2 regions of the Vibrio misgurnus genome follow, and region 2 is predicted to be linked to the other one. Evidence: predicted binding sites of a transcription regulator. Region 2 holds the regulator's gene; the other holds the start of a gene.
The links. The regulator PurR, encoded in region 2, represses purine synthesis genes. The targets are predictions, from matches to a motif close to TNANGNAAACGTTTNCNTNA.
Positions count from the first base shown of each region.

Region 1 (5,886 bases), 360 kb from region 2:
CTTCGTGTCCCAACTTGGCGGAATGTTTTAACCATGGTACCGCCACGTTTATGATCCTTGGTGCCATCTGTACTCGACGCTGCCCGTTCTGTGATGTGGCCCATGGCCGCCCAAATGCGCCGGAAGCGCAAGAGCCGCAAAAACTAGCACAAACCATTCGCGATATGCAGCTCAAGTATGTGGTGATCACCTCAGTAGATCGTGATGATTTACGTGATGGTGGCGCGCAACATTTCGCTGCGTGTAACCGTGAAATTCGCCAGTTAAATCCACACATCAAAATTGAAACCCTAGTGCCAGATTTCCGAGGCCGGATGGATGTTGCCTTAGCCGCGCTGCAAGATAATCCACCGGATGTGTTTAACCATAATTTAGAAACGGCGCCACGCTTGTATCGTAAAGTGCGCCCGGGGGCAAACTACAAGTGGTCGCTAGAATTACTGCGCCAATTTAAACAGCAGCACCCGCATATCCCGACTAAATCAGGGCTAATGATGGGCTTAGGTGAAACCAAGCAAGAGATCATTGAAGTACTGCAAGACTTACGTGCCCATGGGGTAACCATGTTAACACTCGGCCAATATTTAGCACCAAGCCGCCACCATTTACCGGTTGAGCGCTATGTTCCCCCTGCTGAGTTTGATGAACTAAAAGCCATCGCACTGCAACTCGGCTTTACTCATGCGGCATGCGGCCCGTTTGTGCGCTCTTCTTATCATGCGGATTTGCAAGCCAAAGGGTTAGAAGTTAAGTAGTAAAAACCATTGCGCTTCTAAGTAAGATAAAAAGTAGAAAGCCTGCAAAAATGCAGGCTTTCACTTATCGCAGTATCTGTTCGACTGACCGCTTACGCATAAACGGGTAAACGTTGGCAGATCGCCAGCACTTTTTGCTTGGTCGCTTCAATTACCGCAGCATCATTGATGTTATCGAGCACATCACACATCCAGTTAGCCAGATCTTGTGCATCTTGCTCGGTAAAGCCACGACGGGTGATCGCCGGTGTACCTACGCGGATGCCAGATGTCACAAATGGACTGCGTGGATCATTTGGCACCGAGTTTTTGTTAACCGTGATGTTCGCTGCACCGAGTGCGGCATCCGCATCTTTGCCGGTAATGTCTTTATCGATCAGATCGACCAAAAACAGGTGATTCTCGGTGCTGTTCGAGACAATTTTATAGCCGCGAGCTTGGAACTGCGCCACCATCGCCTTAGCATTTTTGACTACGCGCGCTTGATAAGCTTTGAACTCAGGCTCCATCGCTTCTTTAAATGCCACTGCTTTGGCCGCAATCACATGCATCAGTGGGCCACCTTGGCCGCCAGGGAAAACCGCAGAATTCAGTTTCTTATACATCTCTTCGCCAGCATTTGACAAAATCAAACCGCCGCGTGGACCAGCCAAAGTTTTATGGGTTGTTGTGCTCACCACATGAGCAAATGGTACGGGTGTTGGGTAAACCCCAGCCGCGACCAAACCAGCAACGTGCGCCATATCGACAAATAGATAAGCACCGACTTTATCGGCAATAGCACGCATCCGCTTCCAATCAACGATTTGTGAGTAAGCCGAGAAACCACCGATGATCATCTTAGGTTTGTGCTCTAACGCTAACGCTTCCATTTCGTCGTAGTTGATTTGGCCAGCTTCATCAATGCCATAAGGAATGATGTTGTAATGCTTACCAGAGAAGTTCACTGGCGAACCGTGGGTTAAGTGGCCACCGTGCGCAAGGCTCATACCAAGCACAGTATCACCTGGGTTAAGTAGCGCCATATACACTGCGCTGTTCGCTTGAGAGCCAGAGTGCGGTTGCACGTTGGCATATTCACAGCCAAACAGTTGGCAAGCACGTTCAATCGCCAAAGCTTCCGCTTTATCAACAAACTCACAGCCGCCGTAGTAACGCTTGCCAGGATAACCTTCCGCATACTTGTTGGTCAGTTGAGAACCTTGTGCTTGCATTACACGCGGGCTGGTGTAGTTTTCTGAAGCAATGAGTTCAATATGTTCTTCTTGGCGAAGAGTCTCTTCTTGGATAGCCGCGTAAAGCTCCGGATCGTAATCAGCGATGTTCATATCACGCTTAAGCATCTGTATCTCCTGACTCAGATTTGACTGAAATTGCAAAAAAACCACACAACGACTCAACGCAAACGTTTTCGTCATCACTTTATGCAACGCATTCTACATAATTTGATCTTTATCATAAAGCCTAATTAGCGGAATTTATTATGCAGTTTTTTCATAACGCCAGAGACTACCTGCATGTTTAACCACGTAAACATGGTTAAATATACCCAAACAACTTGGAGTTGCAGCTAGGCGGCAAATGAGTGAGTCCCCATGAGCATAGGCAAACTATGTGATTGGGGTGAACGAACGTCGCCAACACCGCTGCAGCTTCAGGTAGGAAGGGTATGGCCTAGAAGCCGGATAGCTTAATGAACAGCAACCGGCTTACGTTGCCGCCATCCTACCCAAAAAGCGTTGCATAAACTTGCGCTCATCACCCCCATCAAGCTGGCCAAAATATCTAACAGGCTAAAAGTCCGTAACGGTGCAAAAGCTTGCAACGCTTCATCCACCATACAACCGATCGCGACAATCCCTCCCGCGAACAGTACACCTTGATAACTAGCGTAGGTCGCCGAAAGCACCCGATAAACAACCAAGGTTAAACTCAGGGCTAATAATGCATGCAGGTGTAAATCGCTGCCAACCATAAGCTCCAACTGTTTCACGTAATCAGCATGCCAACCGAATGATTTCAGCCCTGAAGCCAATGCGGTCATTAGTGCTAATCCCCACAACAGCAGCATAGAAACTGGACGCTGCTCAATTAGCGCACGCAATACATGCCACATTCGCTTCCCCTGATTGAAAACCAACAAACTTTTTTTTTCACTTTGGCTTCTACTCGCGCGCACTCGCTTTACCGTAATCAGCATAATAAGCTTGAGGATGATAGTAACCGCTATAGCGTGAGGCTTGTTTAGCATTCAAGCGATTGAGGATCACCCCATCAATACGACTGGCTTGATGAGTCAATTTCCCCACTACATCACGCACCATCGGTGTGCGAGTATGATGAGCATCAATCACTAAAATCACCGAATCAACGTATTTGGCCAGCATAAAGCTGTCGCTTACCGCTAAACAGGGTGGAGTATCAATCACGATTTGTTGATATTGAGTACGTAATTGCGTTAACCAGTGGCTGAATTTCGAAGATGACAGCAACTCTAACGGATTCGAGGTATAAACCCCCGCCGTGAGGATATCTAGCCCAGATTGCTGATCATGATATATACAATCTGCAAGACTATGGGTCCCGGTTAACAAATTAGTGATACCCGGCTGTGCACCGGAGATCCCAAACCGATGAGCAACCGCTGGCTTGCGTAAATCGCAGTCAATCAGCAGCGTCTTCTCCATTTGAGCTAAAGATAAGGCTAAGTTAATACTGGATAGCGTTTTACCCTCGCCCGGTATACAGGAGGTCAACATCACCACATGCTGCCCCTGATTAACATGAGCCAGTAAATAACTGGTGCGGATAGTACGCACCGCTTCGGTGAGTTGATGTAAGCCCGCATCAAAATACGCTTTGGCATCTAATTTAGCACGCCGTTTACCAATCATTGGGATCACCCCTAATAAACTCAGCGCCAGCTGTTTCTCTACTTGCTTAATATCGGTGAAAGTGTCGGACATCGCATCAGAAATAAATGCCAACACACACCCAAAACCAAACGATGCCACCCACGTCAACAGCACAATCAGCTTTTTGTTCGGCTTACTCGGCGCTAACGGTGGGCTCGCTTGGTCAGTAAAGCGGGCAATAGTGGTATTAAAATCCCCTGAAGCACTGGTTTCTTTTTGGCGAGCTAAGAATAGATCAAACAGCTCACGGTTAGTTTGCACTTCACGTTTGAGTTCTGAAAATTTGGCATTTTTGACGGTTAGAGTTTGAAACTCTGATTTACGCTGCTTAAATTCCGCCTGCAGTGCCAGCTCCGCTTGTTTTGCGCCCTGTAACTCATTGTTGATACCATTAAGTAGTTGCCTAAGCTCAGCGCGCAGATTGCTACGCACCGCATCTAGCTGTGCCTGCGCCGATTTCAATCTCGGGTGTTTCGGACCATAACGCTTAGAAAATTCAGAGACTTTACGCTCAGCATCGACCTCTGCTACCTTCAAATCTCGAATGGTCGGATGGTTGGAAATTTCTGGAATGGATGAGAGTGCAGTGATATCGCGATCATTTTTGCTATAGCTGCTAGCGACCAAATACAGGGTTTCTGCGGCAACACGACGATCGCGCGCTCGGTTCATCTGTGAAGTCAGCTCTTCCAGCCCCTGGGTTGCTAAGCCTTCCACGCCTTGCACATCTACTAAACCTTCGGCTTGTAAAAATGCCTGCAGTTGAGTCTCGGAACTGCGCATTTTTTCACGCAGCTCTTCCATACGCGTATTGAGCCAAGTGTTGGCTTTTAATTCCACTTCCAACTTGGCTTCCAGATGACTATCCATATAAACCCGAGCGATTTCATTAGCGATGTTAGCCGCTAATTGAGGATCTCCCGCGGTATAGTAAATATTGACCAACTGCGTTTTACGGATAGGAACAATCTCCATACCCAGCTTGAACTTATATAACACTAGGCGATTTTGACGATATGCCAACTGTTCTGGATCTTGCTCCACATTTTGTGACTTGAAGCGGTTAAGTATCGGTAGCCACTGCAAGATCTGCTCTTTTAACTCGGATAAACGATTATTTTGCGGAGTAAGGTCGAATTCAGAGTGGCTCTGTAAAGCCAAACGCTGAATGACCTGCTCTGCAATCGCATCCGATTTAAGAATTTCAATTTGAGTTAAATAGTATTCCTGACTTTTGGTATCGAGCCCATATACCTCTTCAATCGATACCGCTTTCGCTTGTGTCGATTCAATCAAAATCGTGGCACGAGCGGTGTACTCTGAACGCATTGAGAGCACGAGCAATAAGCTTATTGTGGTGACTAAAGTTGAAAACAGCAAAATTCGCCATTTGTAGCTAAGCAGCACATTGAAATACTGACGAATATCAATGACTTCTTCTTGAGTGAATTGTTTACCTGCCATCTTGTGTACCGTTACACCCTAAAATTAAAAGAAGCTTTCGGAGACAGTCAATATGTCACCCGGTTGAAGTTTACTCAGTAACGTGACTTTGAGTGGTTTTGCCTCAAGATCATCGTTATTAGCAATAAATAGATTGGTTTTTGAGGCGCGTTCAGTGAATCCCCCCGCGATAGTGATCGCTTGATTAACTGTCAAACCGGGATGGTATGGGTAGCTACCGGGCTTCATCACTTGGCCATTCACAAAGAAAGGGCGATATTCGAGGATAGATACCGACACATTCGGATTAAGCAGATATCCATCCTGCAAACCATCATGAATCTCAGTTTTGACCTGTTCTAAGGTTTGACCTTTCAAACTAATTTTGCCAAGAAATGGATAATCCAACGTACCATTGTCACTGACCCGAGTTTCAAAAGAGAGCTCGGGTTCGTCATAGACTTGGATCCGAATTTGATCGCCAACCCCCAAACGATAAAAACCATCATTGGCTATCGCCAGAACTGGCAGTAACAAGCAGAGCACAAAAGAGAATAGAGACTTCATAGTGGGTTACATCACACCGTAAATGGACAGTAAATAAACATTTTGACTATAGCTGAGTCGATCAAAACTAGCGTCTTTGCTTTCGCGGCCAACCCCAACGTTAAAGGTTAACCAGCGCCGAAAATCATAACTGAGATTTAAACTCGCCTTGGTGGTTTGGTCTTCACGCTCAGAAACGGTGTAGGCTTCATCAAGTTGAGTCCATT
Region 1 is NZ_CP113241.1:1,766,657-1,772,542, forward strand. Features, by position in the region: gene lipA (lipoyl synthase) at 1-755, shown strand, start outside; gene glyA (serine hydroxymethyltransferase) at 848-2,098, opposite strand; gene OOK74_RS08125 (VanZ family protein) at 2,446-2,871, opposite strand; gene vpsO (exopolysaccharide regulatory tyrosine autokinase VpsO) at 2,921-5,134, opposite strand; gene vpsN (exopolysaccharide export protein VpsN) at 5,159-5,680, opposite strand; gene OOK74_RS08140 (outer membrane beta-barrel protein) at 5,687-5,886, opposite strand, start outside.
Region 1: the regulator PurR is predicted to act here: its motif matches at 2,153-2,172, upstream of glyA (serine hydroxymethyltransferase).

Region 2 (5,886 bases):
ATAAAACGTATCACCATCCTACCAGCCATGAGTGGGTGGTTTTTGTGCATGGCGCAGGGGGCAGCTCTGCGATCTGGTTTAAGCAAATCAAAGCTTATCGTCAGCATTTCAATTTATTGTTGATTGACTTGCGTGGGCACGGGAAATCGAATCCCTTACTGAAAGGCTGGATTGCCAATCGTTACACTTTCAAAAGTGTGACACTGGATGTATTGCGCGTGCTTGATCACCTGAAAATTCAGTCGGCGCATTTTGTTGGTATGTCGCTCGGTACCATCATAGTGCGTAATCTGGCTGAGCTTGCCACTCATCGTGTTAACTCGATGGTGCTGGGTGGGGCAGTCACGCGGCTCAATACTCGTTCACAAGTGCTGGTTAAGCTTGGGCATTGGAGCAAACATATCATCCCTTACATGTGGTTATATCGACTGTTTGCTTACGTTGTGATGCCACAGCGTAGCCAAAAAGAGTCACGTCATCTATTTATTCGTGAAGCGCAAAAACTGTGTCAAAAAGAGTTTAAACGTTGGTTCACTTTAACCGCTGAAGTTAATCCTTTGATGCGTTATTTCCGTGACCGTGAATTGCCAATCCCCACCTTATATCTGATGGGTGAGAAAGATTACATGTTCATTCATCCGGTTAAAGAGATGGTGGCGCTGCACACACAAAGTGAGCTGTACGAGATCCCCAATTGTGGGCATGTGTGTAATGTTGAGCAGCCGGAGCTGTTCAATCAGCATTCAATCGAGTTTATTCAGCGTCAGATCCGTTAAGCGCGGCATTTAGCCCTAGCTGATCACGATAACGGCGGCCGGTATACCGATGAGTGATTGAGCAATAAAAAACCCGCGCCATGATTGGCGCGGGTTGGGTATTTATGTCGCGAACTCTGTGCTTGACGCGGTGAGTGTTATCATCACACTAATCTAGAGATGGCTTAACAGCTCATCACGGCGCTGCTGTGGGATCACCGACCAGTGTTTACCTTCAATTGCGCCTTCTAAGGCCCACAGCAACTCTAAGCTCACCTCGGCAGTATGAGTACGCTGAATGGCTTTATAGGCAGCGACAGAGCCGTTGGATTGGAGAGAGGCGACCGTTTCAATGCCGGCTTTCTTGAGCATTCTTTCGGTCGCTAAACGCAGGTTAGGCAGATCTTTTAAACGGTCAGGTTTGGTTTGGGCTTGCGTTTCACGCTCTGCTTTAGCCACATCAAGCGCGGTATGAGCTTCAGTTAGAATTGAGGCTGGATCACTCCAGCAATTGTCAGGCAGAGCGTAATACTTGGTCACGACAGGGAAGCCACGTTTTTTGTAAACGTATGGGGCATAACCTTGTTGTTTGAATTTTTCAATCGAGGCTTCATCGGCACGGATGTGCAGCGTATCGTTGACCACAAGTGCAAACATTGTATCGTCGACAAAAATACCAAAGCCACCAAACATTGAACGAGATTTCACACGTCCTAGCTGCTCAAAGAGCCGCATTGAATCTTTTAATACTGGTTTATCCATGCTGTTAGTCTCGGAGTATTGTTACCTACGCCACCAAATCAGGCCCGAGAAAATTAGCAAAAACATGCAGCCAAGGTGTCAATAATCAGTCAACAGCCTGTATGCATTTTTGCCATCGGCAACCCCGCTACCTACCAAGTTGTTGGTTTAGGCCGGAGGCTTTGCGTCCCACTCTTTCAAATGGTTTGCCCTGTGCGTGACATTCTTCCTGATAAAAATCAGTCATTCTTAGCGCATTCTCACAGTTTAATGTTTCAATTATGAGAATACGCAGAACTAATCCTACTCTTTCTATATGAGGTTTGTCAGATTTATGTGACAAGCTTTCAAATATAGATGGTGTGAATTTTCAAGTAAGTTAGGATTTTGTCAAGTCTTTTACGGTATCCCGTTCGACAATTTCAGGATGCATTTCAAAAATTCGCCGTTCATGCTCTTTATCTTTAATCCGTTCCAGTAAGATTTCGAACGCATTTTTACCTACGCGGCGTTTCGGTTGGTGCACCGTGGTTAATGGCGGCGAGAAATACTCGGCCAATTCAATATTGTCGTAGCCAATCACCGACATATCTTCTGGCACGCGGATCCCTTTTTGCTGTAAGCGACTGATGAGACCTAACGCCATCGTGTCATTAAAGCAAAATACAGCACTGGGGCGTTTATCCATCGCGATGATCTTATCGGCCGCTAGCACCGCAGTATCACACTCAAAGTTGCCTTCTAAAATCCAATCTTGATTGATGGGTAAATTGGCCTCTGCCATTGCGCGGCGAAAACCTTGAATACGCTCTTGGCAGGCCGCCTTGATGAAATGACCACTTAAGCAAGCAATGTCGCGGTGTCCGTGCTCAATCAGATACTTGGTCGCCAGATAGCCACCTTCTTCTGAGTTATCAATGATCTTATCCGCATTGGAAGTTTCAGGCCCCCAGTCCATGATCACTTTCGGAATGTCTTTATGCACATCCAGCATGGCTTGTAGTTCTTGGGTGAGATCAGAGCACATCACCAAAATACCATCGACCCGCTTTTCGGCGAGCATCCGAATGTAATCTCGCTGTTTTTCATAAATGCCGCCAGTGTTACATAGGATCAAGGTATAACCTTGGCGGTAACAGTAGCTTTCCACCCCATCGATCACTTCAGAGAAGAAGAGATTGGTCGATTGAGTCACTAACATGCCGATCGTGCGTGTGGTATTACACTTTAAACTGCGTGCCACAGCACTTGGTGCGTAGTTAAGTTGTTGCACCGCTTCCATCACTTTTTCTTGGGTGGTTTCTGCCACAAAGCGAGTTTTGTTGATCACGTGGGAAACGGTGGTGGTTGACACACCAGCAAGGCGCGCCACATCTTTTATCGTAGCCATAGAGTGTTCCTATCGATGACTGCTGATGTCAGCGAATGTTATTGGTGAATTAAATCAGCAGGTAAGGCGAGATTGAGCAAGCTATGATACTTGGAGTGCGAGTCACCACACATAACGTATCTTGGGCGTAACAATCATGATGCCTAAAGTAATAAAATACAAAAACCGCCGAAAAACAGCGGTTTACAATCATATTGGTTTTATCATTTGCGGGTGAATTTTAGACTGCGCCGCCAGCAACTGCAATCAAATTCATTCATCAAACGGTAACTTATTTCTGAATTGATAGGTCTAGCAGTGATAGCTTATTGACCTTGTACCTTAAATCAATCCGCAATCGCAACAGGATAGCGAATGTGCACTATCGCTGTTGCGAGTCGAACAGACTAAGGCATAACCGGTGGTTAATCGGCCAGCGTGACATTGACCGGTTTCGTTTCAGGTGCAGGACTGGCATCACCCACCACGCTATCGCGTAGCGTTTGCCACAGTAGCCCTAAGCTTTCGTACCAAAATAGCTCAGTTTGTTCAAGATAGCGTGATTTTGGAATGTACTTGTCCCAAGGCTGAATAATATTCAGATGACCTAAGTAATTGGTCGGTGCCGCAATCGGGGTTAGACCTGCTGATTGAAATTCGCGCATGGCGCGTTTCATGTGGCTGGCCGATGTTACTAATACCATACGCTTTTGCTGCACAAATGCCGCTGCTTGGCGCGCTTCTTCCCAGGTATCTTTGGCGGTTTCCAGCAAAATAATATCGGATTTGGGTACGCCAAGCGCGAGGGCGACTCGCGCCATCATCCGCGCGTGGCTGACTTCACTGCCGCCGGCATAGCCGGAGAGAATTAATTTGGAACCTGGGTACATGCGGTAAATACGAATACCTTCACTTAAGCGCATTAATGCCGCGCGAGTGAGTTCCGAGGTCGGTGGTATATCATCATCCACAACATGACCATTGCCGAGCACCATTATGTAATCGAGCGAGCCTTCGACCGGTAAAAAGGCGGTGTAAGCGCGCTCAAGTGGCATTAATAAACGAGTGGCAACCGGTTGAAAGGAGACCAGAAACAATCCAGAGAGTGAGAATAAAACCACCAGACAGCCAGTTTTGCGTTTGGCAGTGAACATGATCAGCATCAAGCCGAGAAAACCAAGGATCAGCAGCGCTGGCAATGGCATCAACAGCGAAGAAAAAATTTTTTTCAGCTCAAACATAGTGAAAACAGTCCGAAAAAACAGCACTTGAATATAAAAAGAGTCGAAGCCTCTTTATTCCTGCTATTCCTGTGACAGAATAGCGGGCACGATGGATTATCATAACTCAAGCTACTGTGACTGAAGACCGTAATTTCGACAATATTGCCCACAAATTTGCAAAAAATATTTACGGCTCTGACAAAGGCGAGATCCGCCAAGTCATTGTTTGGGAAGATTTGCAGCAATTACTCGCTCAATTCAATGCATCAAATGCACCTTTGCACATATTGGATGCAGGGGGAGGCTTGGCGCAACTTTCGCAAAAAATCGCTCGGCTTGGTCATCACGTCACTTTATGTGATCTTTCTTCACAAATGTTGCAATTGGCTGAGCAAGAGATTGCCAACCAAGGCCTGCGTGAGCAGTATCGGTTGGTTCACTCATCGGTGCAGACCATTCAACAGCATCTTAGCGAACCGGTTGATGTGTTGTTATTTCATGCGGTGATGGAGTGGCTGGCCGATCCTAAGCCTGCGTTACAAAACGTGTTGGCACAAGTTAAACCCGGTGGTATGGCATCGGTGATGTTTTACAACTATCACGGTTTAGTTTACAAGAATGCGGTGTGTGGCAACATTCCACACGTGCTAGAAGATATGCCACACCGTAAACGATTCAAATTACAACCGCAGCAAGGCTTACGCCCTGAAGAGGTCTACCAATGGATCGAACAGGCGGGGTTTGAGATCTGCGGAAAATCCGGTATTCGCTGTTTCAGTGATTACATCGGCAACATGAAAAACATGGGCGAATATCAGTATGAGGATTTGCTCGCACTGGAGCGCAAATTCTGCCGTCAGGAGCCTTACCTCTCATTGGGCCGATACATTCATGTATGGGCTCAGAAAAAACAAGAACAGGAAATACAATGAGTGAGTTTACTCAGGATACTGTGCAAAAACCGATCGACGAATTGGTCAGTTGGGTCAAACAGTATGACTTCTCATTGAATCTACCGACTGAGCGCTTGGCATTTTTGCTGGCGATAGCGGTGCTCGGTAACGAAAGATTTGATGAAGAGCTCGGCGAAGGGGAACTGCACGATGCATTTGCGATAGTCACACGCATGTTTGCAGAGTCGGGCGAAGCTTCTGCTTTTCGAGCCAATAATGCGATTAATGATCTGGTTAAGCAGCGACTACTGAGCCGCTTTACCAGCGAAATGACCGAAGGCGCGAGCCTGTATCGGTTAACGCCTTTAGCGATCGGTATCTCCGATTACTACGTGCGGCATCGTCAATTTTCCAAACTCAAGTTATCGATCCAGCTCTCGATGGTGGCCGATGAAATGGCCAAAGCGTTGCAATCGGCGCAGCAGGGCGGCAATGCGGCACACTGGCGCAAAAACGTGTTTGGGGTGCTCAAATATTCGGTCAGTGAAATTTTTGACCGCATCGATCTCAACCAGCGAGTGATGGATGAGCAGCAACAGTCGGTCAAACAGCAGATCGCCGAGCTGTTAAATAAAGATTGGCGCGATGCGATCAACAACTGTGAAGCCTTGCTGTCGGAAACCTCGGCGACGTTGCGAGAGCTGCAAGATACTCTGCAAGCGGCGGGCGATGAGTTGCAAACCCAAATTCTTGATCTCCAAGAGTGCGTGTATGGCAATTTGGAATTGGACTTTATCGAAGAGACGCTGTTTGCGTTGCAGATGAAGCTCGATCGGATTACCAGTTGGGGACAGCAGGCGATCGATCTTTGGATCGGCTACGACCGCCACGTGCATAAGTTTATT
Region 2 is NZ_CP113241.1:1,404,267-1,410,152, reverse strand. Features, by position in the region: gene OOK74_RS06610 (alpha/beta fold hydrolase) at 1-776, shown strand, start outside; gene OOK74_RS06605 (TfoX/Sxy family DNA transformation protein) at 930-1,517, opposite strand; cyclic di-GMP riboswitch class I at 1,632-1,717, opposite strand; gene purR (HTH-type transcriptional repressor PurR) at 1,876-2,886, opposite strand; gene elyC (envelope biogenesis factor ElyC) at 3,291-4,106, opposite strand; gene cmoM (tRNA uridine 5-oxyacetic acid(34) methyltransferase CmoM) at 4,223-5,020, shown strand; gene mukF (chromosome partition protein MukF) at 5,017-5,886, shown strand, end outside.